4 regions of the Streptomyces sp. NPDC101151 genome follow, and region 2 is predicted to be linked to each of the others. Evidence: riboswitches for the same ligand, from Rfam matches in the RefSeq annotation. Region 2 holds a riboswitch; each other region holds the start of a gene.

Region 1 (4,465 bases), on a different contig from region 2:
CCTTAGGGCGGGAGTCCACTGCCCGGCAAGGCGACACACCATCTGGCCGGAAATACAACAGCATTTCGCGTCGGATGTTCGCCGAATGAAATGATCGCGTCGTGCGGTTACTACGATCGCATCTCAAGACAACCAGACGACCGGCCCGAGCATGTGGGCCGGTCAGGGTCGCCGATGCCGGGGTCCGCTCCCCGGGCTGCGGTGATCTTCCTGCCCAGGAGGACCTTCCGCATGTTCCGAAGCATTGGGAATGCCGTCGTCCGACATCCCGTCTGGACGATTTTGGCATGGCTGATCGCGGCGGTGGCGATCGTCGCCACCGCACCGAGCCTGCCCTCGAACAGCGACGAGAGCAGTTTCCTGCCCAAGAGTTATGAGTCCATCAAAGCGGCGGATCTCCAGGAGAGGGCGTTCCCCAGCGCCTTCACCCCGTCCGCGATCGCGCTGTATCAGCGCACCGACGGCGGCAAGCTGACCGCCGCAGACAAGAAGGACATCGCCCGGATCACCTCCGACCTGGGCAAGAAGCACATCGACCAGGTGCAGAAGGTCGTCCCCGGCCTGCCGTCCAAGGACGGCAGGTACGACCTGACCCTGGTGCAGATGGACAGCAAGAACGCCGGCCAGCCCAAACAGGCGGATGCGGCCAAGGTGTTGCGCGAGGACGTGAAGGAGCTGGCCAAGGGCACCCATCTCGATGTCAAGCTCGGCGGCTCCGCCGCCCAGGCCCTCGACCAGCAGGACTCGTCCAAGCGCGGCCAGGCGTTGATCGGCATCGGCACCTTTGTGATCATCCTGGTGACCCTGCTGATCATCTTCCGGGCGCCGATCCTCGCCCTACTGCCCCTGGTCCTGATCGGCCTGGTGTCCGCGATCGCCAACGGGCTGATCGCGTACGCCACCAAGCTGTTCGACCTGCAGGCCAACAGCTCGATCTCGTCGATCCTGATCGTCGTGCTCTTCGGCGTGGGCACGGACTACTTCCTCTTCCTGATGTTCCGCTACCGCGAACGCCTGCGCGCCGGCGACGAACCCAAACAGGCCATGGTCAACGCGGTCGCCCGGGTGGGCGAGGCCATCGCCTCGGCCGCCGGAGCGGTCATCATCGCCTTCTTCGCCCTGGTGCTGTCCACGCTGGGCTTCCTGAAGCAGATGGGCCCGGCGCTCGCCATCGCGGTCGCTGCCACCCTGGTCGCGGGCCTCACGCTGATCCCGGCCGTGGTCTCGCTCATCGGGCCGAAGGTCTTCTGGCCGTCCAAGTCCTGGCAACAGGAGCCGGCCAACGCGCGTTTCGCCGCCCTCGGCCGCGGTGTGCAGCGCCGCCCGGCGCTGACGGCCGTGGTGTCCGGACTCGTCATGGTCGCGCTGTCGCTCGGTACGCTCGGCTACAAGGCCACGTTCGACCTGGCGTCGGGCTCCATGCCCAAGACCAAGGAGTCCATGGTCGTCCAGGACGAGATGCAGAAGGCGTACTCGGCGGGCGCCGCCGCACCCACCGACGTCTATCTGTCCAGCACCGGCGGCAAACCGCTGGACAAGGCCGGCTTCGACGCGTACGCGAAGAAACTCGGTGCCGTGGACGGCGTCGCGACTGCCCGCATGACCCAGCTGAACAAGGAAGGGACCACGGCGGACTTCACCGTCACGCTCAAGTACGAGGCATCGACGGACAAGGCGATCGACACCGTGGGCGAGGTGCGCGACGTCGCGCACTCCGACGCCCCCGAGGGGACCGAAGCCCTCGTCGGCGGCATGTCCTCGATCTACAAGGACATCAACACCGCGGTCAACCACGACTACCGGACGGTCTTCCCGGTCGCCGCCCTCCTGATCATGGTGATCCTGGGGCTGCTGCTGCGCAGTGTGGTCGCCCCCTGGTATCTGATGGCCTCGGTGGGCCTCGGCTTCGGCGCCACTCTCGGCGCAACCGTGTGGATCTTCCAGGAGGGACAGGGACACTCGGGTCTGATGTTCATGCTCCCGGTGATCATGTATCTCTTCGTTGTCGCCATCGGCACCGACTACAACATCCTCATGATCGCCCGGCTCCGCGAGGAGGCCCGCGAGGGCCGTGACCCGCGTGAGGCGGCCGGCATGGCGCTGCGACATGCCGGGCCCACCGTCGCGGCGGCCGGTTTCATCCTGGCGGCGACCTTCGCCACGATGATGCTGGCGGGCAACGCACTGCTCACGGAGATGGGCTTCGCGGTCTCCTTCGGTATCGCGGTCGCCGCCTTTGTCATGTCGATGTTCTTCACCCCGAGTCTCACCGCGCTGATCGGCCACGCGGCCTGGTGGCCGGGGCACGGTGACCGGGCGGTGGAAGCGGAAGTCGTCGCAGGCGCCGGATCCTTCGATGCCGATCCGGTCCACGACCACGGCCGGGACGCGGTCGCGCACGATCCGTCGGGTCGCCGCGGTTAGCGGCGCTGTGACAGGGCGGGTCTGCCGGGCCGTACGGCCCGGCAGACCCGGCGTTCCCCGGTAGGACCGAGCGCGCGCTTCGGGTGCACGGCGAGAGGAAGATCACGACTGTCCAGGCGGTCTTGGCCGGGCAGGCGGCACGCGGTACGGTCGGTGCGATATTGACGACGGCGAGACGGAAGCCGGTGGGAATCCGGTACGGTCGCGCCACTGTGTGCGAGACACCTTGGAAGAAGGGGTGTTTCGTGAGTCAGACCCGTGGCCGTCGTCCTGTGCACCACCGAGATGGGACGCGAACTCCCAGAGGAGGTCCTGCCATGGCGCAGACCGTCGCTCCGCCGACAGCCACTCCCGTTGTTCCCGCCACGCTGCCGCTGAAGGCGATAGCGCCGTGGGGGGTCTTCTTCGGCATCCTGATGCTGGTTCTGCTGTACTTCGTCGGCGCCGAGCAGGGCGCCACCTCCGTGTTCAGCGGCACGGACGTCCATGAGTGGGTGCACGACGCCCGTCACCTGCTCGGCTTCCCCTGCCACTGACGCGAGGGACGCCGCACTCTCATGAACTCCGCAACGGTAAGAAACCTCCTTGTGCGGGGCATGCTCGCCGGTCTGGCCGCCGGTGTGCTCGCTCTCGTCGTCGCCTACCTCCTCGGTGAGCCGAGCGTGGACAGGGCGATCGGCTTCGAGGACGCCCACTCCCACGAGCACGAGATGGAAGTCGTCTCCCGCTCCCTGCAGTCCACCGCCGGTCTGGCCACCGGTGTCCTCGTCTACGGGGTCGCCTTCGGTGGCATCGCGGCGCTCGCGTACTGCTTCGCGCTGGGCCGGGTGGGCCGCTTCAGCCCGCGGGCGACCGCGTTGCTGCTGTCGGTCTGTGCCCTGGTGGCCGTGTACGTGGTGCCGTTCCTGAAGTACCCGGCCAATCCGCCGTCGGTCGGTGACCCGGACACCATCGGCAGGCGGACCACGCTGTATTTCCTGATGATGCTGCTCAGCGTGCTCCTGGCGATTGCCGCCACCATGGTGGGCAAGCGCCTCGCGCCCTCGCTGGGCGCCTGGTGGGCGACGGTGGCCGCGGTGGCGGCGTTCGTCGTCGTGATCGGGGTGGCGTATGGGTTCCTGCCGGTCGTCGACGAGGTGCCGAAGGACTTCCCGGCCGCTCTGCTGTGGCGGTTCCGGCTCTCGGCGCTGGCCATCCAGACCGTTCTGTGGGGCGGTTTCGGTCTGCTCTTCGGCGAGTTGGCCGAACGCCTGCTGAACCCGAAGCCCGCGACCGCCGCGAGTGGACAGACGATTCCGGCCGCACACTGAATCCTTCAGGACACGACAGGGCCCCTCGGAACCATCCGGGGGCCCTCTCGCGTTCCCCCGAGCACCCGCGGCGTGCAGGAGCGGAGGAGCCCGGTGGCCGCACATCCCCACAGCCCCGACCGTTCCACATCGCTCCTGGCGGACCTGAGGCGGTCGCCCTGACACGGACACCGGCTGCCTGCGCTGCGCGGTCGCGGAGTCGCTGCGGCGCCACCGGGACGCGACCGCCTGCGCAACCATCATGGTGAGCGGCGTCAGCGACCTGCTGCTTCCCCCGACTGGGCGAGGTCGTGTCCGAGCCGCAGGTTCCAGCGGCCGGACCGGCCGGTGACTTCCGTCGCCGTGAGCGGCCTGACGTCGACACGCCAGAACGCGGCCTCGGGCGCGCCCAGCGCGTGCACCACCACGGCCCGCACCACCTCCGGCTCCACCACGGCGACCGTCCTGTCGTCGGCCAGAGCAGTCGTGTCCAGCCACCGTGCGATCCGCGCGCACAACACCCGTACCGACTCTCCGCCGTGCGGTGCGGCCCCCGGATCGGCCAGCCAGCCGGCCACCGCCTCCGGCTCGGCGGCACCGACCTCCTCCAGCGTCCGCCCCCGCCAGCGGCCCATGTCCAGGCCCGCCAGTGCCGGGTCCGGTGAGGCATCGAGGCCGAGCGCGGAGGCTGTCTCCCGGCAGCGCACGCTGGGAGAGGCGAAGACCCGGCCGGCAGGCGGCAGGGATCCGGC
Region 2 (6,117 bases):
GGATGGTTCCGAGGGGCCCTCACGTGTCCCAAAACCGATCAGTTCGAGGCGGGAACCGTCCGCCCGGACGGTGCTGCCGCGGGCTTGGGGTTCAGCTGGCGCTCGGCCAACTCCCCGAACAGCAAGCCGAAGCCGCCCCACAGGACGGACTGGATGGCCAGTGCGGACAGCCGGAACCGCCACAGCAGGGCGGCCGGGAAGTCCTTCGGGACCTCGTTGATGACGGGCAGGAACTCGTAGGCCAGGCCGATCACGACGCCGAAGGCGGCCACCGCGACCACGGTCGCCCACCAGGTACCCAGGCTGGGCGCCAGGCGCTTGCCCAGGATGGTGGCAGCGATCGCGAGGAGGACGCTGAGCAGCATCATCAGGAAGTACAGGGTGGTTCGCTTGCTGATCGTGTCGGGGTCGCCGACCGACGGCGGGTTGGCCGGGTACTTCAGGAACGGCACGACGTAGACGGCGATCAGGGCGCAGCCGGACAGCAGCAGTGCGGTGGCCCGCGGGCTGAAGCGGCCGACGCGGCCGAGCGCGAAGCAGTAGGCGAGCGCTGCGATGCCGCCGAAGGCGACCCCGTAGACGAGGACGCCGGTGGCGAGGCCAGCCGTGGACTGCAGGGAGCGGGAGACGACTTCCATCTCGTGCTCGTGGGAGTGGGCGTCCTCGAAGGCGATCGCCTTGTCGACGCTCGGCTCACCGAGGAGGTAGGCGACGACCAGGGCGAGCACGCCGGCGGCCAGGCCGGCGAGCATGCCCCGGACGAGGAGGTTTCTTACCGTTGCGGAGTTCATGAGTGTGCGCTGTCCCGTCGGTTCAGTGGCAGGGGAAGCCGAGCAGGTGGCGGGCGTCGTGAACCCACTCGTGGACGTCCGTGCCGTTGAACACGGAGGTGGCGCCCTGCTCAGCGCCGACGAAGTACAGCAGGACGAGCATGAGGATGCCGAAGAAGACCGCCCAGGGAGCTATCGCCTTCAGCGGCAGCGTGGCGGGAACGACGGGGGTGGTGGCTGTCGGCTGGGCGACGGTCTGCGCCATGGCAGAACCTCCTCTGGGAGTTCGCGTCCCATCTCGGTGGTGCACAGGACGACGGCCACGGGTCTGACTTGCCAGACACCCAGGGGATGTCTCGCATACAGTGGCGCGACCGTGCCGGATTCCCACCGGCTTCCGTCTCGCCGTCGTCAATATCGGACAGACCGTACCGCGTGACGCGTGCACGGCCAAGACCACGTCCGCCTGGCGTGATCTTCCTCTCGGGCCAGGCGGACGATCCGGTGCCGCGACACTCAACGGTGACGGAATTCCGGCGGCCGCTTGTCGACGAAGGCGGCCATGCCCTCCTTCTGGTCGGTGGTGGCGAACACTGCGTGGAAGAGGCGCCGTTCGAAGCGGACCCCTTCCGTGAGCGTGGTCTCGAAGGCCCGCCCCACGGCTTCCTTCGCCATCATCGCCACCGGCAGCGACATGCCCGCGATGGTCTCGGCGACGGCGAGGGCCTCGCCGAGCAGATCGTCGGCAGGCACCACACGGGAGACCAACCCGGCGCGCTCGGCTTCCGCCGCGTCCATGGTGCGCCCGGTCAGACACAGCTCCATGGCCTTGGCCTTGCCGACGGCGCGGGTCAGGCGCTGGGAGCCGCCGATGCCGGGGATCACCCCGAGTTTGATCTCGGGCTGGCCGAAGACGGCGGTGTCGGCGGCGAGCAGGATGTCGCAGAGCATGGCGAGCTCGCAGCCGCCGCCGAGGGCGTATCCCGCGACGGCGGCCACGGTCGGTGTGCGGAGCTGTCCGAGCCGGTCCCAGGCGGCGAACCAGTCGGCGAGGTACATGTCCAGGTAGCCCTGTGGCTGCATCTCCTTGATGTCGGCACCGGCCGCGAACGCCTTCGCCGAGCCGGTGATCACGATGCAGCCACAGTCCGGGTCCCGGTCGAGGGCCTCGGTAGCGGCGACGACCTCGCTCATGACCTGGAGGTTCAGCGCGTTGAGAGCCTTGGGCCGGTTGAGGGTGAGCAGGGCGGTGCGGCCCTTGCGTTCGACGAGGATCGTCTCGTACTCGGTGGCCGGGTCCATGCTCATGCCTCTTCTCCGCTCTGATCCCTGATGGTGCGGACGATGCCGGAGAAGTCCTCCGCCGCACCGGCGCGCTCGGCGTAGGCGGCGTACAACTCGGCCGCGCGCAGGCCGAGTTCCGCATGCACTCCGCCTGCTCTGACTGCGTTGGCCGCGAGCCCGAGGTCCTTGGCCATCAGCGAGGCGGCGAATCCCGGGCGGTAGTCCCGGTTGGCGGGGCTGGCCGGCACGGGGCCGGGAACGGGGCAGTTCACGCTGAGTGCCCAGCACTGCCCGGATGCCGTGGAGGCCACGTCGTAGAGAGCCTGGTGGGACAGGCCGAGGCTCTCGCCGAGGACGAACGCCTCGCTCACGGCGATCATGGAGATGCCGAGGATCATGTTGTTGCAGATCTTCGCGGCCTGTCCGGCACCCGCGCCGCCGCAGTGGACGGCCTTCTTTCCCATGGCCTCCAGCACGGGACGTGCTTCGGCGAACTCGGTCTCTCCCCCGCCCGCCATGAAGGTGAGCGTGGCTGCCTCGGCGCCGACCACTCCGCCGGAGACGGGTGCGTCCAGGGCCCGCATTCCGGCGGCTACGGCACGTTCGTGCGCGGTACGGGCGTCGGCGACGTCGATGGTGGAGCAGTCGACGAAGAGGGTGCCGGGCCGGGCCGCGGACAGGACGGTGTCGTAGAGGTCGAGGACGTGCCGGCCCGCGGGGAGCATGGTGATGACCACGTCGGCGTCCGTCACGGTCTCGGCCGCGGTTCGGGCGGGCTCGACACCCGCCTGAGCAGCAGCATCCAGAGCATCGGACACCAGGTCGTGTCCGCGCACGTGGTGGCCCGCCTTGACCAGGTTGACGGCCATGGGCGCGCCCATGTGTCCGAGTCCGATGAACGCGATGGTTCGGTTCACCAGGCCACCTCCGGGGTGTCGGTCGCGGCGAGTCCGAGCTCGCGGTCGCCGAGGGGAGTGAAGAAGCGTTCGACGTCGGTGTCGGTCACCTCGACGAGGGTGGCCGGCGACCAGTGCGGGTTGCGGTCCTTGTCGATGACCTGGGCGCGGATCCCCTCCACCAGGTCGGGGGTACTCAGGGTCGCGCAGGACACCCGATACTCCTGGTCGAGGACTTGCTCGATGGGGCCCAGGTGCCGGGCACGGAGCAGGGCGGCCAGCGTGACCTTCAGAGCCGTCGGCGACTTGGTGAGCAGGATCTGCGCCGCCTCCTTGGCGGCGGGGTCGCCGTGGTCGAGCAGCCGGTTCAGGATGTCCTCGACCGTCGGGGCGGCGTAGCACGCGTCGATCCACTCCCGCCGGGCAGCCAGCTCACCCTGCGGCGGCCGCTGTACGTGACGGGCGAGGGCGTCTCGTACGGGCATCTCGGCCAGGTCGTCGCTGAAGGCGTCGAGGGCTTCGGAGGGCATGTAGTGGTCTGCGAGACCGCAGAGCAGGGCGTCACTCGCGCCGATCTGCGCGCCCGTCAGTGCGAGGTGGGTGCCCAGTTCGCCGGGGGTGAGTGCCAGCAGGTAGGTACCGCCGACGTCGGGGACGAAGCCGATGCCGGTCTCCGGCATGGCGATCCGCGATCGCTCGGTGACGATCCGGACGCTGCCATGTGCGGAGACGCCGACGCCGCCGCCCATGACGATGCCGTCCATGACGGCGACGTACGGCTTGGGGTAACGGGCGATGCGGGCGTTGAGGTGGTACTCGTCGCGCCAGAAGGCGGCCGAGGCGGTGCCGTCGCCGTCGCGGGCGTCGTCGTGGATGGTCCGGATGTCACCGCCCGCGCACAGGCCGCGCTCGCCCGACCCGGTGATGACCACGGTTTCCACGGACGGGTCGTGTTTCCAGCCCCTGAGCGCCTCATCGATGCGGCGCACCATCTCGTGGTTGAGGGCGTTGAGGGCCCTGGGCCTGTTGAGCGTGATGTGGGCGGCTCGTCCGGCGGTGTGGAAGAGGACGGGTTCTTCGGTGCCGGTCATCCGAACGCCTCCGTCAGGCCGCGGGCCACGATGACACGCATGATCTCGTTGGTTCCTTCCAGGATCTGGTGTACCCGCAGGTCGCGGACGATCTTCTCGATGCCGTACTCGCTGAGGTATCCGTAGCCCCCGTGCAGCTGCAGTGCACGGTCGGCGACGGAGTACCCGGTGTCGGTGGCGAACCGCTTCGCCATCGCGCACAGGTACGGGGCCTGCGGATCTCCCGCGTCGAGTGCGCGGGCGGCCTGCTGGACCAGGGCGCGGGCGGCAGCCAGCTCGGTCGCCATGTCGGCGAGCCGGAAGCGCAGCGCCTGGGCGTCGAGGAGGCGGCGGCCGAACGCCTCCCGGTCGGCGAGGTGGGCGAGGCTGCGGTCGAGGGCGCTGCGGGCGCCGCCGAGGGAGCAGGCGGCGATGCCGAGGCGGCCGCCGTTCAGGCCGTTCATCGCGATGCGGAAGCCGTCGCCCTCGCGGCCGAGCAGCCGGTCGGCCGGCAGCCGGACCGCGTCCAGGACGACCTGGCGGGTGGGCTGGGCGTTCCAGCCCATCTTGCGTTCGTTCGGGCCGAAGCTTATGCCCGAATCGTCCTTGTCGACCACGAAGGCCGAGACTCCGCCGGCGCCGTCACCGCCGGTGCGCGCCATCACGACGTACAACTGGGCGGCACCCGCACCTGAGATGAACTGTTTGACGCCGGTCAGCACGTAGTCGTCGCCGTCGCGGACGGCCCGGGTACTCAGAGCCGCTGCGTCGGAGCCGGCGCCCGGTTCGGTCAGACAGTAGCTGGCAAGGTCGTCCATGGCGCACAGACGGGGCAGCCAGCGGTCGCGCTGGGTGTCGTCGCCGTAGCGGTCGATCATCCAGGCGACCATGTTGTGAATGGAGAGGTAGCCGGCGATGGACGGGCAGCCGGAGGCGAGGGTCTCGAAGACGAGGACGCCGTCGGTACGGCTGAGGCCGGAGCCGCCGGACTCCTCGCGGACGTAGACGCCGCCGAGTCCGAGCCCCGCGGCCTTGCGCAGGACGTCGACGGGGAAGTACTTGTCCCGGTCCCAGTCCAGGGCGTGGGGTGCGAGGTGGTCCTGGGCGAAGTCGAGCGTGGTCTCGACGAGGGCCTGCTGGTCCTCGGTGAGCAGGGTGGTGGTCATACGGCACTCAGCCCATCGTGGGGATCGTGAAGCTCGCGCCCTCGCGCAGACCGGCAGGCCAGCGGGAGGTGACAGTCTTGGTGCGGGTGTAGAAGCGGATCGCGTCCGGGCCGTGCTGGTTCAGGTCGCCGAAGCCGGAGCGCTTCCAGCCGCCGAAGGTGTGATAAGCGACCGGCACGGGGATGGGCACGTTGACGCCGACCATGCCGGTGGTCACGCGCCGGGTGAAGTCGCGGGCCGTGTCGCCGTCCCGGGTGAAGATCGCAACGCCATTGCCGTAGACGTGCTCGCTGGGCAGGCGCAGGGCCTCCTCGTAGTCGGCGGCACGCACCACCGACAGCACGGGGCCGAAGATCTCCTCCTGGTAGATGCGCATCGCCGGGGTGACCCGGTCGAACAGCGAGGCCCCGGCGAAGAAGCCACTCTCATGACCGGGCAGGACGAAGTCCCTCCCGTCCACAACGAGTTCCGCACCCTCCTCGACACCCAGATCGACATAGGAGCGGACCCGGTCGACGGCGTCCTGGCCGACCAGCGGGCCGAACTCGGCCTCGGGGTCGTCGCTGCGGCCGATGCGCAGGGTGCCGATGCGCTCCGTCAGCCGGGCGACCAGCGCGTCGGCGGTGTCCTCGCCGACCGGAACGGCCACCGAGATCGCCATGCAGCGCTCGCCGGCGGAACCGTAGCCCGCGCCGATCAGTGCGTCGACGGCCTGGTCCAGGTCGGCGTCCGGCATCACGATCATGTGGTTCTTGGCGCCGCCGAAGCACTGGGCACGCTTGCCGTGCGCGGCCGCGGTGGCATAGATGTGTGCGGCGACCGGCGTGGAACCGACGAAGCCGAGGGCGGCTACGCGAGGGTCTTCGAGCAGGGTGTCGACCGCTTCCCTGGCGCCGTTGACGACGTTGAGGACGCCGGCCGGGAGGCCCGC
Region 3 (6,117 bases), on a different contig from region 2:
TGATGACGTCCGCGTCGAGGCCGTCGATGGCCCGGACGATGTCGCCGAACTCGGCGTAGCACATGTGCGTGTGGACCTGGGTGTCCGGCCGCACGCCGCTGGTGGTCAGGCGGAACGCCTCCGTGGCCCACGCCAGGTACGCGCCATGGTCGGCGGCACGCAACGGCAGTGTCTCGCGCAGCGCGGGCTCGTCCACCTGGATCACCGAAGTGCCCGCCGCCTCCAGGTCGTTCACCTCGTCGCGCAGGGCGAGGGCGACCTGGCGGGCGGTGTCGGCGAGCGGCTGGTCGTCACGGACGAACGACCAGGCGAGCATGGTGACCGGCCCGGTGAGCATGCCCTTCACCGGGCGAGGGGTGAGGGACTGGGCGTAGGTCGTCCAGCGCACCGTCATCGGTTCCGGGCGGGAGATGTCCCCGGCCAGGATCGGCGGACGGACGTAACGCGTGCCGTAGGACTGGACCCAGCCGTGCTGGGTGGCGAGGTAGCCGGTGAGCTGTTCGGCGAAGTACTGGACCATGTCGTTGCGTTCGGCCTCGCCGTGCACCAGGACGTCCAGGCCGGCCTTCTCCTGGAAGGCGATCACCTCCTGGATCTCCGCCCTGATCCGCTCCTCGTAGCCGGCCGTGTCGATCCGGCCCGCACGCAGGTCGGCACGGGCGGTGCGCAGCTCGCCTGTCTGCGGGAAGGAGCCGATGGTGGTCGTGGGCAGCAACGGCAGGCCGAGGTGGGAGCGCTGGGCGGCGGCCCGCTCGGGGTACGACTGGGAACGGCGGGCGTCCGTATCGGTGACGGCGGCGCCGCGGGCGCGGACGGCCGGATCGCTCGTGATGGGCGAGCCTGCCCGGGAGGCGAGGTCGGCGCGGTTGGCGGACAGTTCGGCGGCGATGGCGTCCGGGCCGCGGGTCAGCCCGCGGGCCAGCGTGACGATCTCGGTGGTCTTCTGCCGGGCGAAGGCGAGCCAGCGCCGGATCTGTGGCTCGATGTCCCGCTCCGCCGAGGCGTCGAGGGGGACGTGCAGGAGGGAGCAGGAGGCCGACACGTCCACCCGGTCTGCCAGGCCGAGGAGGGTGCCGAGCGTGGCGAGGGACTTCTCCAGGTCGTTGACCCAGATGTTGCGGCCGTTGACGACACCGGCGACCAGGCGCTTGCCCGCCAGCCCGCCGATGGCCGCGAGCGCGTCCAGGTTGGCGGCGGCCGACTCGGTGAAGTCGAGGGCGAGGCCGTCGACCGGGGCCTTGGCGAGTACCGGCAGGGCGTCGCCGAGGCGGTCGAAGTAGGAGGCGACGAGCAGCTTCGGCCGGTCCGTGAGGGCACCGAGGTCGCGGTAGGCGCGGGCTGCCGCGTTCAGCTCGGCCGGTGTCCGGTCCTGGACGAGCGCGGGCTCGTCCAGCTGCACCCACTCCGCGCCTGCCGCGCGCAGGTCGGTGAGGACCTCGGCGTACACCGGAAGCAGTCGGTCGAGCAGGGTGAGCGGGTCGAAGTCCGCGGGCACGCCGGGCGCGGGCTTGGCGAGGAGAAGGTACGTGACGGGACCGACGAGCACGGGCCGCGCGGTCAGGCCGAGCGCGAGGGCCTCCTGCAACTCCGCGACCTGCTTGGCCGAGTTGCCCGAGAAGACCGTGTCCGGACCCAGTTCGGGCACGAGATAGTGGTAATTGGTGTCGAACCACTTGGTCATCTCGAGCGGCGCCGCGTCCTGCGTGCCGCGCGCCATGGCGAAGTACCCGGCCAGCGGGTCGGCGGTGACGGCCTCCCGGTGGCGTGCGGGGATCGCGCCGACCATGACGGTGGTGTCGAGCACGTGGTCGTAGTACGAGAAGTCGCCGGTCGGCACTTCGCCGATGCCGGCGTCCGCGAGCTGCCGCCAGTTCGTACGGCGCACTTCGGTGGCGGTGGCGCCCAGGGCGGCGGCGGTGACGCGGCCCTTCCAGTAGCCCTCGATCGCCTTCTTCAGTTCCCGGCTCTGTCCCTGGCGGGGGTAGCCGTACACGGTGGCCCGTGCTGCCGCGGCTGCGGGCTTGGTGGTCACGGAGATCTCCTTCGCGAGATTGATCCCTGAGATCCCGGGGACGGGACGAGAGCGCGAAGGGGTGACGGACCGGACGGCAGCGACCGGTGGCCGTCCGTGCGGTGTGTTCGCCGACCCGCCCTCGGGGTCACCGGGATGTCCGCGTACGAGTGCTTCGCACACGGGCAGATGGCAGGTCTTCGGACTCGCGGGCACGTCCTCACCGAGGAGGACACCTACTGGCCGTCGCTTCCCAGGCCCGGTACGTCGGGCCCAGTGCGTATGACGGCGGTCGTTCTCGCTCACCGCTGCGGGGCAGTCCCGGATTCCCACCGGGTTCCCTCTTACGACGCGTCCCGTCTGGCGGACGGGGCGAACCAGCTGCACCGGCAAGCCTAGACGGTGGCGCGAGCGGCCGGAGTCCCACTCCACCATTCGGACGGTGGGATGGACGACGGGCACGGACGGCCGGACGGGAGGCGTCGCCTGTGCGCCCCCGCCCTTCCCCTGCGTCCACCCGCCGGTTCCCTCGGCCGGCGGGTGCGGTCCGGGCCCCTCAGCCCAGTGGTGCCAGGCTGCTCAGTCCTGGCCGTACACGTGGAACCCGCGGCCGGTCTTACGGCCCAGCAGTCCCGCCTCGACCATCCGCTGGAGCAGCGGGGGAGGGGCGTGGAGGGGTTCCCGGAACTCGTCGTAGAGCGACTCGGCGATCGAGGCGACGGTGTCCAGCCCGATCAGGTCCGCGAGCCGGAGCGGCCCCATGGGGTGGGCGCACCCCAGCTCCATGCCGGTGTCGATGTCGGCGGCCGTGGCGAAGCCGGACTCCGCCATGCGGACGGCCGCCAGAAGGTACGGGATGAGCAGCGCGTTGACGACGAAGCCCGCTCGGTCCCGGGAGTGGACGACCGTCTTGCCGAGCGTGCGTGCGGCGAAGTCCTCGACGGCGGCCAGGGTCTCCGGTGCCGTGTGCAGCGAGGACACGACCTCGACCAGCGGCAGTACGGGCACCGGGTTGAAGAAGTGCAGTCCCACGACCCGGTCGGCGCGACCGGTGGCCATTCCGAGGCGCATGACGGGGAGCGAGGAGGTGTTCGTGGCGAGAACGGCCGCCGGGTCCTCGACGATCTTGTCGAGGGCGGCGAACACCTCGGTCTTGGCCTCCGCGTTCTCGATGACGGCCTCGACGACCAGCTCCCGGTCCGCCAGGTCCTCCAGATCGCCGGTGAACACCAGGCGGGCGAGGGCGTCCTGCGCGGCGGCCGGCTCCAGCTTGCCCCGCTGCACCGCACGCTCCAGCGAGGAGGCCACACGCCCCCGTGCCGCGAGGGCGGCCGTGGCGTCGGCCTCGCAGACCACCGTGTCCAGCCCGGCCCGTGCGCACACCTCGGCGATGCCCGCGCCCATCTGGCCGCCGCCGACCACTCCGACGCGCCGGATGCCGCCGCTCATGACCGGGTCTCCGTCCGGCGCACGAGGTGGCGGGCATAGGCGTCCGGCGTGAAGAAGAGCGGCAACTCACCGGTCAGTGCAGTGTGTTCGAAGAGGTCACGGATCTCGTCGACCGGCGCCCACGGGTACTCGGCGCCGAGAGCGACGAGTTCCTCGTCGAGCATCCCGAGGACCGTGTCCCGGTCGATCACGCGGTGCCGCAGCCACTGCCAGATCTGCACCCGGGCGATCTCGGCCGTGGCCGCGTCCTCCATGAGGCCGTTCAGCGCGACGGCGCCCTGCCCGCGCAGCCAGGCGGCGAAGTAGCGCAGGGCGACCGCGATGTTCGTCCGCACGCCCTCTGCCGTGGGCGGTCCGCTGATGCGGCGCACGGACAGCAGGTCCGCGGCCGTCACCGCCACGTCGTCCCGGGTGCGGTCGAGCTGGTGCGGCCGGTCGCCGAGGACGGAGTCGAAGACCTCGCGGCAGACGGGCACGAGCCCGGGGTGGGCGACCCAGGAGCCGTCGAAGCCGTCTTCGGCCTCGCGCTCCTTGTCCAGTCGGACCTTGGCGAGCGCCGCCTCGTGGGCGGCCGGGTCCTTGCTGGGCACCTGGGCGGCCATGCCGCCGATGGCGTGGGCGCCGCGTCGGTGGCAGGTGCGCACGAGCAGTTCGGTGTAGGAGCGCATGAAGGGGGCGGTCATCGTGACCTTCGCACGGTCGGGCAGCAGGAAGTCGGTGCGGTGGCCGAAGGTCTTGATCAGGCTGAAGAGGTAGTCCCAGCGGCCCGCGTTGAGGCCGGAGCTGTGCTCGCGCAGCTCGTAGAGGATCTCCTCCATCTCGAACGCGGCGGTGATCGTCTCGATGAGGACCGTGGCGCGGATCGTGCCGTGGGGGATGCCGAGCAGTTCCTGGGCGGCGACGAAGACGTCGTTCCACAGGCGGGCCTCGTAGCGGTTCTCCAGCTTGGGGAGGTAGAAGTACGGGCCGTGCCCGGCGTCGATCTGGCGCTGCGCGCAGTGGAAGAAGTACAGGCCGAAGTCGACGAGCGCGGCGGGCACCGGACGGCCGTCGAACTCCAGGTGTTCTTCGTCGAGATGCCAGCCGCGTGGCCGTACGACGATGGTGGCGAGCTGATCCCGGTCGGCGAGTCGGTATTCCTTGCCGTCGTCGGCGGTGAAGTCGATGCACCGCTCGATGGCGTCCAGCAGGTTGAGCTGGCCGCCGATCACGTTGTTCCAGGTGGGAGCGGTGGCGTCCTCGAAGTCGGCCATCCACACACGGGCACCGGAGTTGAGGGCGTTGACCGTCATGCGGCGGTCCGGAGGGCCGGTGATCTCCACGCGGCGGTCGGTCAGGCCGGGGGCGGGCGGTGCGACACGCCAGGAGGGGTCGGCGCGGACGGCGGCGGTGACCATCGGGAAGTCGAGCGGGGACCCACTGGCCAGGCGCAGGACCTGGCGCCGGCGTTCCTTCATCAGGTCCTGGCGGCGCCGGGCGAAGGCCGAGGCCAGCTGACCGACGAAGTCCAGGGCGGCGGGCGTGAGGATCTCGTCGTGACGGTCGCCCAGGGGAGCGAGGATGCGGACGTGGCGGGTCGGAGCACTGGTGGGCATCGGTTCTCCTGCGGAAGGAAGGGGGAACGGGGGTCGGACGGGGACGGTCGTACGACCCCCGTTCGGCTGGGGCGGACCGGACGGGCTGGACGGGCCCGACGGGCCGAACGGGTGCGCCTAGTGGAACTGCTCTTCCTCGGTGGAGCCGGCCAGCGCGGTGGTGGAGGAGGCGGGGTTGACGGCGGTGGAGACGAGGTCGAAGTAGCCGGTGCCGACCTCGCGCTGGTGCTTGACGGCCGTGAAGCCGTGGGCCTGCGCGGCGAACTCCTTCTCCTGCAGGTCGACGTAGGCGGTCATGCCGTGCTCGGCGTAGCCGCGGGCGAGGTCGAACATGCCGTGGTTGAGGGAGTGGAATCCGGCCAGCGTGATGAACTGGAACTTGTAGCCCATCGCGCCCAGTTCGCGCTGGAACTTGGCGATCTGGTCGTCCTCCAGTGCCGCCTTCCAGTTGAAGGACGGCGAGCAGTTGTAGGCGAGCATCTGGTCCGGGTACCGGGCATGGATGGCCTCGGCGAACTCGCGGGCCTGCGCCAGGTCGGGGGTGCCGGTCTCGACCCAGATCAGGTCGGCGTACGGGGCGTAGGCGAGCCCGCGGGCGATGACCGGGGCCATGCCGTTGCGTACGCGGTAGAAGCCCTCGGCGGTGCGCTCGCCGGTGACGAACTCGGCGTCGCGCTCGTCGACGTCGCTGGTCAGCAGGTTGGCGGCCAGGGCGTCGGTGCGGGCGACGATGACCGTGGGCGTGTCGGCGATGTCGGCGGCGAGCCGGGCCGCGTTCAGGGTGCGGATGTGCTGCGAGGTCGGTACCAGGACCTTGCCGCCGAGGTGGCCGCACTTCTTCTCGGAGGCGAGCTGGTCCTCGTAGTGGATGCCGGCCGCGCCGGCCGCGATCATCCCCTTGGTCAGCTCGAAGGCGTTCAGCGGGCCGCCGAAGCCGGCCTCCGCGTCGGCGACGATCGGGGCGAGCCAGTCGGTCGTGTCGCCGGCGTTCTCGGCGGTGGCGATCTGGTCGGCGCGCAGCAGCGCGTTGTTGATCCGACGGACCACCTGCGGCACCGAGTT
Region 4 (6,117 bases), on a different contig from region 2:
GAACAGGTCCGGCTCCTCCTTGCGGACGGTGTCGACCACGTCGAAGGCGAAGGACATGTGCATGGTCTCGTCGCGGAACACCCAGTTGGTGCCGGTGGCGAGACCGTGCAGCAGACCCCGGCTGCGGAACCAGTAGACGTACGCGAAGGCGCCGTAGAAGAACAGGCCCTCGATGCACGCGGCGAAGCAGATGAGGTTGAGCAGGAAGCGCCGGCGGTCCGCCTTGGACTCCAGGCGCTCCAGCTTCTCCACCTCGTTGATCCACTTGAAGCAGAACCCGGCCTTCTCACGGATGGACGGGATGTTCTCCACGGCCGCGAAGGCGGCGGCGCGGTCCTCCGGGTCGGGGAGGTAGGTGTCGAGCAGCGTCAGATAGAACTGGACGTGCACGGCCTCCTCGAACAGCTGGCGCGACAGGTAGAGGCGCGCCTCCGGGGAGTTGATGTGCTTGTACAGCGTCAGCACCAGGTTGTTCGCGACGATCGAGTCGCCCGTCGCGAAGAAGGCCACCAGACGGCCGATCAGGTGCTGCTCGGCCGGCGTCAGCTTCGCGAGGTCGGAGACGTCCGAGTGGAGGTCGACCTCCTCGACGGTCCAGGTGTTCTTGATGGCGTCGCGGTAGCGCTCGTAGAAGTCGGGGTAGCGCATCGGGCGGAGAGTCAGCTCGAAGCCCGGGTCGAGCAGGTTGGTGTTACGAGTCATTGTCGTCGGCGCGAAGCGCCGTCCTCCAGGGGTGGCGGTCGGGTGGCGGGCGGGAATTACTGGCAGGCCTCGCAGGACTCGGGGTTCTCGAGGGAGCAGGCGACGGCGTCGGGGTCGGCCGCCTGCTGGACGGGGATGGTCGCTTGCGTCTGCGCCTGGGCCGCGCGGGCGATCCGGGTCGCCGGGCGGGAGCGCAGGTAGTACGTCGTCTTCAGGCCCGACTTCCAGGCGTACGCGTACATCGAGGAGAGCTTGCCGATGGTCGGCGTCTCCAGGAACAGGTTCAGGGACTGCGACTGGTCCAGGAACGGGGTACGGGCCGCGGCCATGTCGATCAGACCGCGCTGCGGGATCTCCCACGCCGTGCGGTACAGCGCCCGCACGTCCGCCGGGATCCACGCGAAGTCCTGCACCGAGCCGTTGGAGTCGCGCAGCGCCTCACGGGTGCGCGCGTCCCACACGCCCAGGTCCTTGAGGTCCTGCACCAGGTAGGAGTTGACCTGGAGGAACTCGCCGGACAGCGTCTCACGCTTGAACAGGTTGGAGACCTGCGGCTCGATGCACTCGTACACGCCCGCGATGGAGGCGATGGTCGCGGTCGGGGCGATCGCGAGCAGCAGCGAGTTGCGCATGCCGACCGCGGCGATCCGCTCGCGCAGGGCCGCCCAGCGCTCAGGCCAGTTCAGCTCGGTGTCGAAGTGGTCCGGGTGCAGGACACCCTTGGCCGTCCGGGTCTTCTCCCAGGCCGGCAGCGGGCCGTTGCGCTCGGCCAGGTCGGCGGAGGCCTCGTACGCGGCGAGCATGATGCGCTCGGCGATCCGGGTGGACAGGGCCCTGGCCTCGGGGGAGTCGAAGGGCAGACGCAGCTTGAAGAAGACGTCCTGCAGGCCCATCGCACCCAGGCCCACCGGGCGCCACTTGGCGTTGGAGCGGCCCGCCTGCTCGGTCGGGTAGAAGTTGATGTCGACCACGCGGTCGAGGAAGGCGACGGCCGTGCGGACCGTCTCGTCGAGGCGCTCCCAGTCGATGTCCCCGTTGCTCACGAAGGCGCCGAGGTTGACCGACCCCAGGTTGCAGACCGCGGTCTCCCCGTCGTCCGTGACCTCCAGGATCTCCGTGCAGAGGTTGGAGGAGTGGACGACATGGCCGGGCTCGGCCGTCTGGTTGGCGGTGCGGTTGGAGGCGTCCTTGAAGGTCATCCAGCCGTTGCCGGTCTGCGCGAGGGTGCGCATCATGCGGCCGTACAGGTCGCGGGCCGGGATGGTCCTCTTGGCCAGCCCGTCCGCCTCCGCCTTGCGGTAGGCGGCGTCGAACTCCGCGCCCCACAGGTCGACCAGCTCCGGCACGTCCGCCGGGGAGAACAGCGACCACTGCTCGTCGGCGTTGACCCGGCGCATGAACTCGTCGGGGATCCAGTGGGCCAGGTTGAGGTTGTGCGTACGGCGGGCGTCCTCACCGGTGTTGTCGCGCAGCTCCAGGAACTCCTCGATGTCGGAGTGCCAGGTCTCCAGGTACACCGCTGCGGCGCCCTTGCGTCGGCCGCCCTGGTTCACCGCGGCGACCGAGGCGTCCAGGGTCTTCAGGAACGGGACGATGCCGTTGGAGTGCCCGTTGGTGCCGCGGATCAGCGAACCGCGGCTGCGGATCCGGGAGTACGACAGACCGATGCCGCCGGCGTGCTTGGAGAGGCGGGCGACCTGGTGGTAGCGGTCGTAGATGGAGTCCAGCTCGTCCAGCGGGGAGTCGAGGAGGTAGCAGGACGACATCTGGGGGTGCCGCGTGCCGGAGTTGAAGAGGGTGGGGGAGGAAGGCAGGTAGTCGAGGCGGCTCATGAGCCCGTACAGCGCCGAGACCTCGTCCACGGAGCGGGCCGTGTCGTCCTCGGCGAGGCCCGCGGCGACGCGCAGCATGAAGTGCTGGGGCGTCTCGATCACCTTGCGGGTGATGGGGTGCCGCAGCAGGTAGCGGCTGTGCAGGGTGCGCAGGCCGAAGTAGCCGAAGCGGTCGTCGGCGGTCCGGTCGACCAGCGCGTCCAGACGCTCGGCGTGCAGCCGCACGAACTCCGCCGTGCGGTCGGCCACCAGGCCCTCGCGGTGCCCCACGGCGACGGACTCGGTGAAGGACGTGACGCCCTGCGAGGCGGCCTCGGCGCGGATGGAGACGGTCAGCAGCCGGGCGGCCAGCCGGGAGTAGGCGGGGTCCTCGGAGATGAGGCCGGCGGCCGCCTCCGTGGCCAGCTCGCGCAACTCCGCCTCGTCCGCCCGGGCGGAGCGGCCCCGCAGCGCGGCCGCGGCGACGCGGCCGGGGTCGGCGTCGGGGAGGTCGGCGGTCAGCTCGGTCAGGGTCCGCAGCAGCGCGGCACCGGGACCGTCGGTGTCCACCGGGGCTTGCGTCGCCTGGATGGCTGAAGCCGGTTCGGCTGGCGCGATGGTCACGTGGGGCTCTCCCTCGCTCGGCACGGGGGCCTGGCGGAGGGCAGGGGGCAGCACGAGCGCGCACGGCGTCGCGTCCACCGGCCCACTCCACGAAGCCCGGACGTCTGGAGGCACCCGGACCGGACGGCCGGGCGCGCGCTGCCGGCAGGTCCTCGGACTGAACAGGCGTGCGGATACACGCAAGTACACCGTTGCGGGACAGTTCCGGATTCGCACCGGATTCCCCTGCGACGACAGCGAGGACGAGCATACATCTAGTGCCGGGCTGTGGTGTCACCCCCAGATGTTGTGTCTGTTGCGTGTTGCGGCGGCTTCAGAGTGTCAACTCGTAGGTGGGGATCCGGACGGCGTCCAGGTGGGGGACGGGGTTCCGGTTCCGCGCGCGTGTGCGAACGGGGCCGAGGTGTTCGTGGCTCCTCCGGGCGCCGATGCGGTGGGGCGCTGCGCATCGGGCGCTGGGCGGACGGCGGCCCCACGGCGGGCGGGCACGAACAGCGGGCCGCCGTGGTGCTCGGCGGCCCGCTGCGGGGTGCGTGGGGTTGCCCGTGCCCCTCGGGCGCGGTTCAGTGACCGGCGCCTGCCGTGGCCGGCGGAAGCTCCACCTCGACGCCCGCGTCGCCGGCGTCCGCCGTGTAGTCCTCCGGCCTGGTCTCGTCGAGGCCCTCGGGGGCCTTCACGGCCTTCAGGACGAAGGTCAGGACCACCGTGACGACGACGTTCAGCACGAAGGCCGTGAGACCGATGTAACCGATCTCACCGATGCCCGGGATCTCCTTCGCGGAGCCGCCGAAGTGCTTCTGGGTCGGCGAGGCCACCCCGTACGCGGCGAACGTGCCGTAGATCATTCCGACCGCCCAGCCGGCGAGCAGCGCCCAGCGGTGGAACCACCGGGTGAACAGGCCACCGACCAGGGCCGGGAAGGTCTGCAGGATCCAGATGCCGCCCAGCAGCTGGAAGTTGATGGCGACCGTCTTGTCCATCGTCAGGACGAAGACCAGCGCACCCACCTTCACCAGCAGCGACACCAGCTTGGAGACCCGGGTCTCCTGCTCGGGCGTGGCGTCGGGCCGGATGAAGTCCTTGTAGATGTTGCGGGTGAAGAGGTTCGCCGCCGCGATGGACATGATGGCCGCGGGCACCAGGGCGCCGATGCCGATCGCCGCGAAGGCCACGCCCGCGAACCAGTCCGGGAACATGTCCTCGAACAGCTGCGGAATCGCCAGCTGCCCGTTGGTGACCTTCACCCCGGCCGCGATCGCCATGAAGCCGAGCAGCGCGAGCAGGCCCAGCATCAGCGAATACAGCGGCAGGATCGTGGTGTTGCGCCGGATCACCTCACGGCTCCTGGACGACAGCGTCGCGGTGATCGAGTGCGGGTACATGAACAGCGCGAGCGCCGAGCCGAGCGCCAGCGTGGCGTACGTCCACTGGCCCGCGGGGGCCGGTACGAGACCGCCCGCACCCGCCGCGGTGAACTTGTCGCCCGCCTTGGCGAAGATGTCGTCGAACCCGCCCAGCTTGATCGGGATGTAGATGATCGCCACCGCGATGACGATGTAGATCAGCGTGTCCTTCACGAACGCGATCAGCGCGGGCGCGCGCAGCCCCGACGAGTAGGTGTACGCCGCCAGCACGCCGAAGGCGATGAGCAGCGGCAGGTCCTTCACGAACCAGTTGGTGTTCTCGCCGCCGCCGACACCCATCACGTCCAGCACCGCCTGGATGCCGACGAGCTGGAGCGCGATGTAGGGCATCGTCGCGAGGATGCCGGTGAGCGCCACCGCCAGCGACAGCCCCTTCGAGCCGAAGCGGCCGCGCACGAAGTCCGAGGTGGTGATGTAGCCGTGGCGGTGCGAGACCGACCACAGGCGGGGCAGGAACGTGAAGATCAGCGGGTAGACCAGGATCGTGTACGGCACCGCGAAGAAGCCGGCCGCGCCCGCCGCGTAGATCGCCGCCGGTACGGCGACGAAGGTGTACGCCGTGTACAGGTCGCCGCCGAGCAGGAACCAGGTGACCCAGGTGCCGAACGACCGTCCGCCCAGGCCCCATTCGTCCAGGGACTGCTCGTTGTCGGCCCTGCGCCAGCGCGCGGCGAGGAAGCCCATGGCCGTGACGGCCAGGAAGAAGAAGATGAAGACGCCGAGCGCGACGCCGTTGACGCCGTCCTTCACTGCGCCGCCCCCCTGTCCTGCGTGGCCCTGCGGGCGCTCTGGTCGCGCTGCCACAGCTTGTACGCGAGCACCGTGAGCGCGGTGGAGATCAGCACCCACAGCATCTGGTACCAGTAGAAGAACGGGATCCCGATGAACGCGGGATCGTTCTTGGCGTACGAGCCCACCCACAGCATCGCCACGAAGGGCGCGACGAGACACAGGCCGATGATCACGCGGACCGGTGTCACGACCGGTGGTCTCACTTCAGGCGTTTCGGACATGCCATGGCTCCGTCCCCTCGCTGATCATCTGTGTAATGCGCAGGCAATCTAGGTGACGGTGTCAGGGCAGCGGAAGACCTCGTCCGTATATCGGTATGTCGATTTCGGGGTTGTGGCGTGAAGAACCGAACTCCGGTCAGTCCTGCGGGCGCTTCAGCCGTGCCACGAACTTGTACCGGTCGCCCCGGTAGACGGACCGCACCCATTCCACCGGCTTGCCCTCCCGGTCCAGGGAGTGACGGGAGAGCATCAGCATCGGCAGGCCCACGTCGGTGCCGAGCAGGCCGGCCTCGCGCGGGGTGGCCAGCGAGGTCTCGATGGTCTCCTCGGCCTCGGCGAGATGGACGTCGTAGACCTCGGCGAGGGCCGTGTACAGGGACGTGTACTTCACCAGCGAGCGTCTGAGGGCCGGGAAGCGCTTGGCCGACAGGTGGGTGGTCTCGATCGCCATCGGCTCGCCGTTGGCCATGCGCAGCCGCTCGATGCGCAGCACGCGCCCGCCGGCCGTGATGTCGAGCAGCTCGGCGAGCCGGTCGTCGGCGG

Evidence for each region. Region 2 has a riboswitch for cobalamin ahead of ACIRU3_RS34710 (CbtB-domain containing protein). Riboswitches for the same ligand answer to the same signal wherever they lie in the genome.
Region 1: another riboswitch for cobalamin. It lies ahead of ACIRU3_RS24685 (CbtB-domain containing protein); the one in region 2 lies ahead of ACIRU3_RS34710 (CbtB-domain containing protein).
Region 3: another riboswitch for cobalamin. It lies ahead of metE (5-methyltetrahydropteroyltriglutamate--homocysteine S-methyltransferase); the one in region 2 lies ahead of ACIRU3_RS34710 (CbtB-domain containing protein).
Region 4: another riboswitch for cobalamin. It lies ahead of ACIRU3_RS35520 (ribonucleoside-diphosphate reductase subunit alpha); the one in region 2 lies ahead of ACIRU3_RS34710 (CbtB-domain containing protein).

Annotation. Positions count from the first base shown of each region.
Region 1 covers NZ_JBIWPP010000014.1:90-4,554, forward strand. The annotation lists gene ACIRU3_RS24680 (MMPL family transporter) at 232-2,424, shown strand; cobalamin riboswitch at 2,556-2,705, shown strand; gene ACIRU3_RS24685 (CbtB-domain containing protein) at 2,742-2,960, shown strand; gene ACIRU3_RS24690 (CbtA family protein) at 2,982-3,734, shown strand; gene ACIRU3_RS24695 (histidine phosphatase family protein) at 3,989-4,465, opposite strand, start outside.
Region 2 covers NZ_JBIWPP010000027.1:13,166-19,282, reverse strand. The annotation lists gene ACIRU3_RS34715 (CbtA family protein) at 39-791, opposite strand; gene ACIRU3_RS34710 (CbtB-domain containing protein) at 814-1,035, opposite strand; cobalamin riboswitch at 1,072-1,215, opposite strand; gene ACIRU3_RS34705 (enoyl-CoA hydratase) at 1,287-2,078, opposite strand; gene mmsB (3-hydroxyisobutyrate dehydrogenase) at 2,075-2,971, opposite strand; gene ACIRU3_RS34695 (enoyl-CoA hydratase/isomerase family protein) at 2,968-4,041, opposite strand; gene ACIRU3_RS34690 (acyl-CoA dehydrogenase family protein) at 4,038-5,186, opposite strand; gene ACIRU3_RS34685 (CoA-acylating methylmalonate-semialdehyde dehydrogenase) at 5,194-6,117, opposite strand, start outside.
Region 3 covers NZ_JBIWPP010000014.1:5,090-11,206, forward strand. The annotation lists gene metE (5-methyltetrahydropteroyltriglutamate--homocysteine S-methyltransferase) at 1-2,032, opposite strand, end outside; cobalamin riboswitch at 2,185-2,408, opposite strand; gene ACIRU3_RS24705 (3-hydroxybutyryl-CoA dehydrogenase) at 2,591-3,460, opposite strand; gene aceB (malate synthase A) at 3,457-5,055, opposite strand; gene aceA (isocitrate lyase) at 5,173-6,117, opposite strand, start outside.
Region 4 covers NZ_JBIWPP010000028.1:83,708-89,824, forward strand. The annotation lists gene ACIRU3_RS35515 (ribonucleotide-diphosphate reductase subunit beta) at 1-702, opposite strand, end outside; gene ACIRU3_RS35520 (ribonucleoside-diphosphate reductase subunit alpha) at 759-3,137, opposite strand; cobalamin riboswitch at 3,263-3,400, opposite strand; gene mctP (monocarboxylate uptake permease MctP) at 3,701-5,311, opposite strand; gene ACIRU3_RS35530 (DUF3311 domain-containing protein) at 5,308-5,574, opposite strand; gene ACIRU3_RS35535 (GntR family transcriptional regulator) at 5,711-6,117, opposite strand, start outside.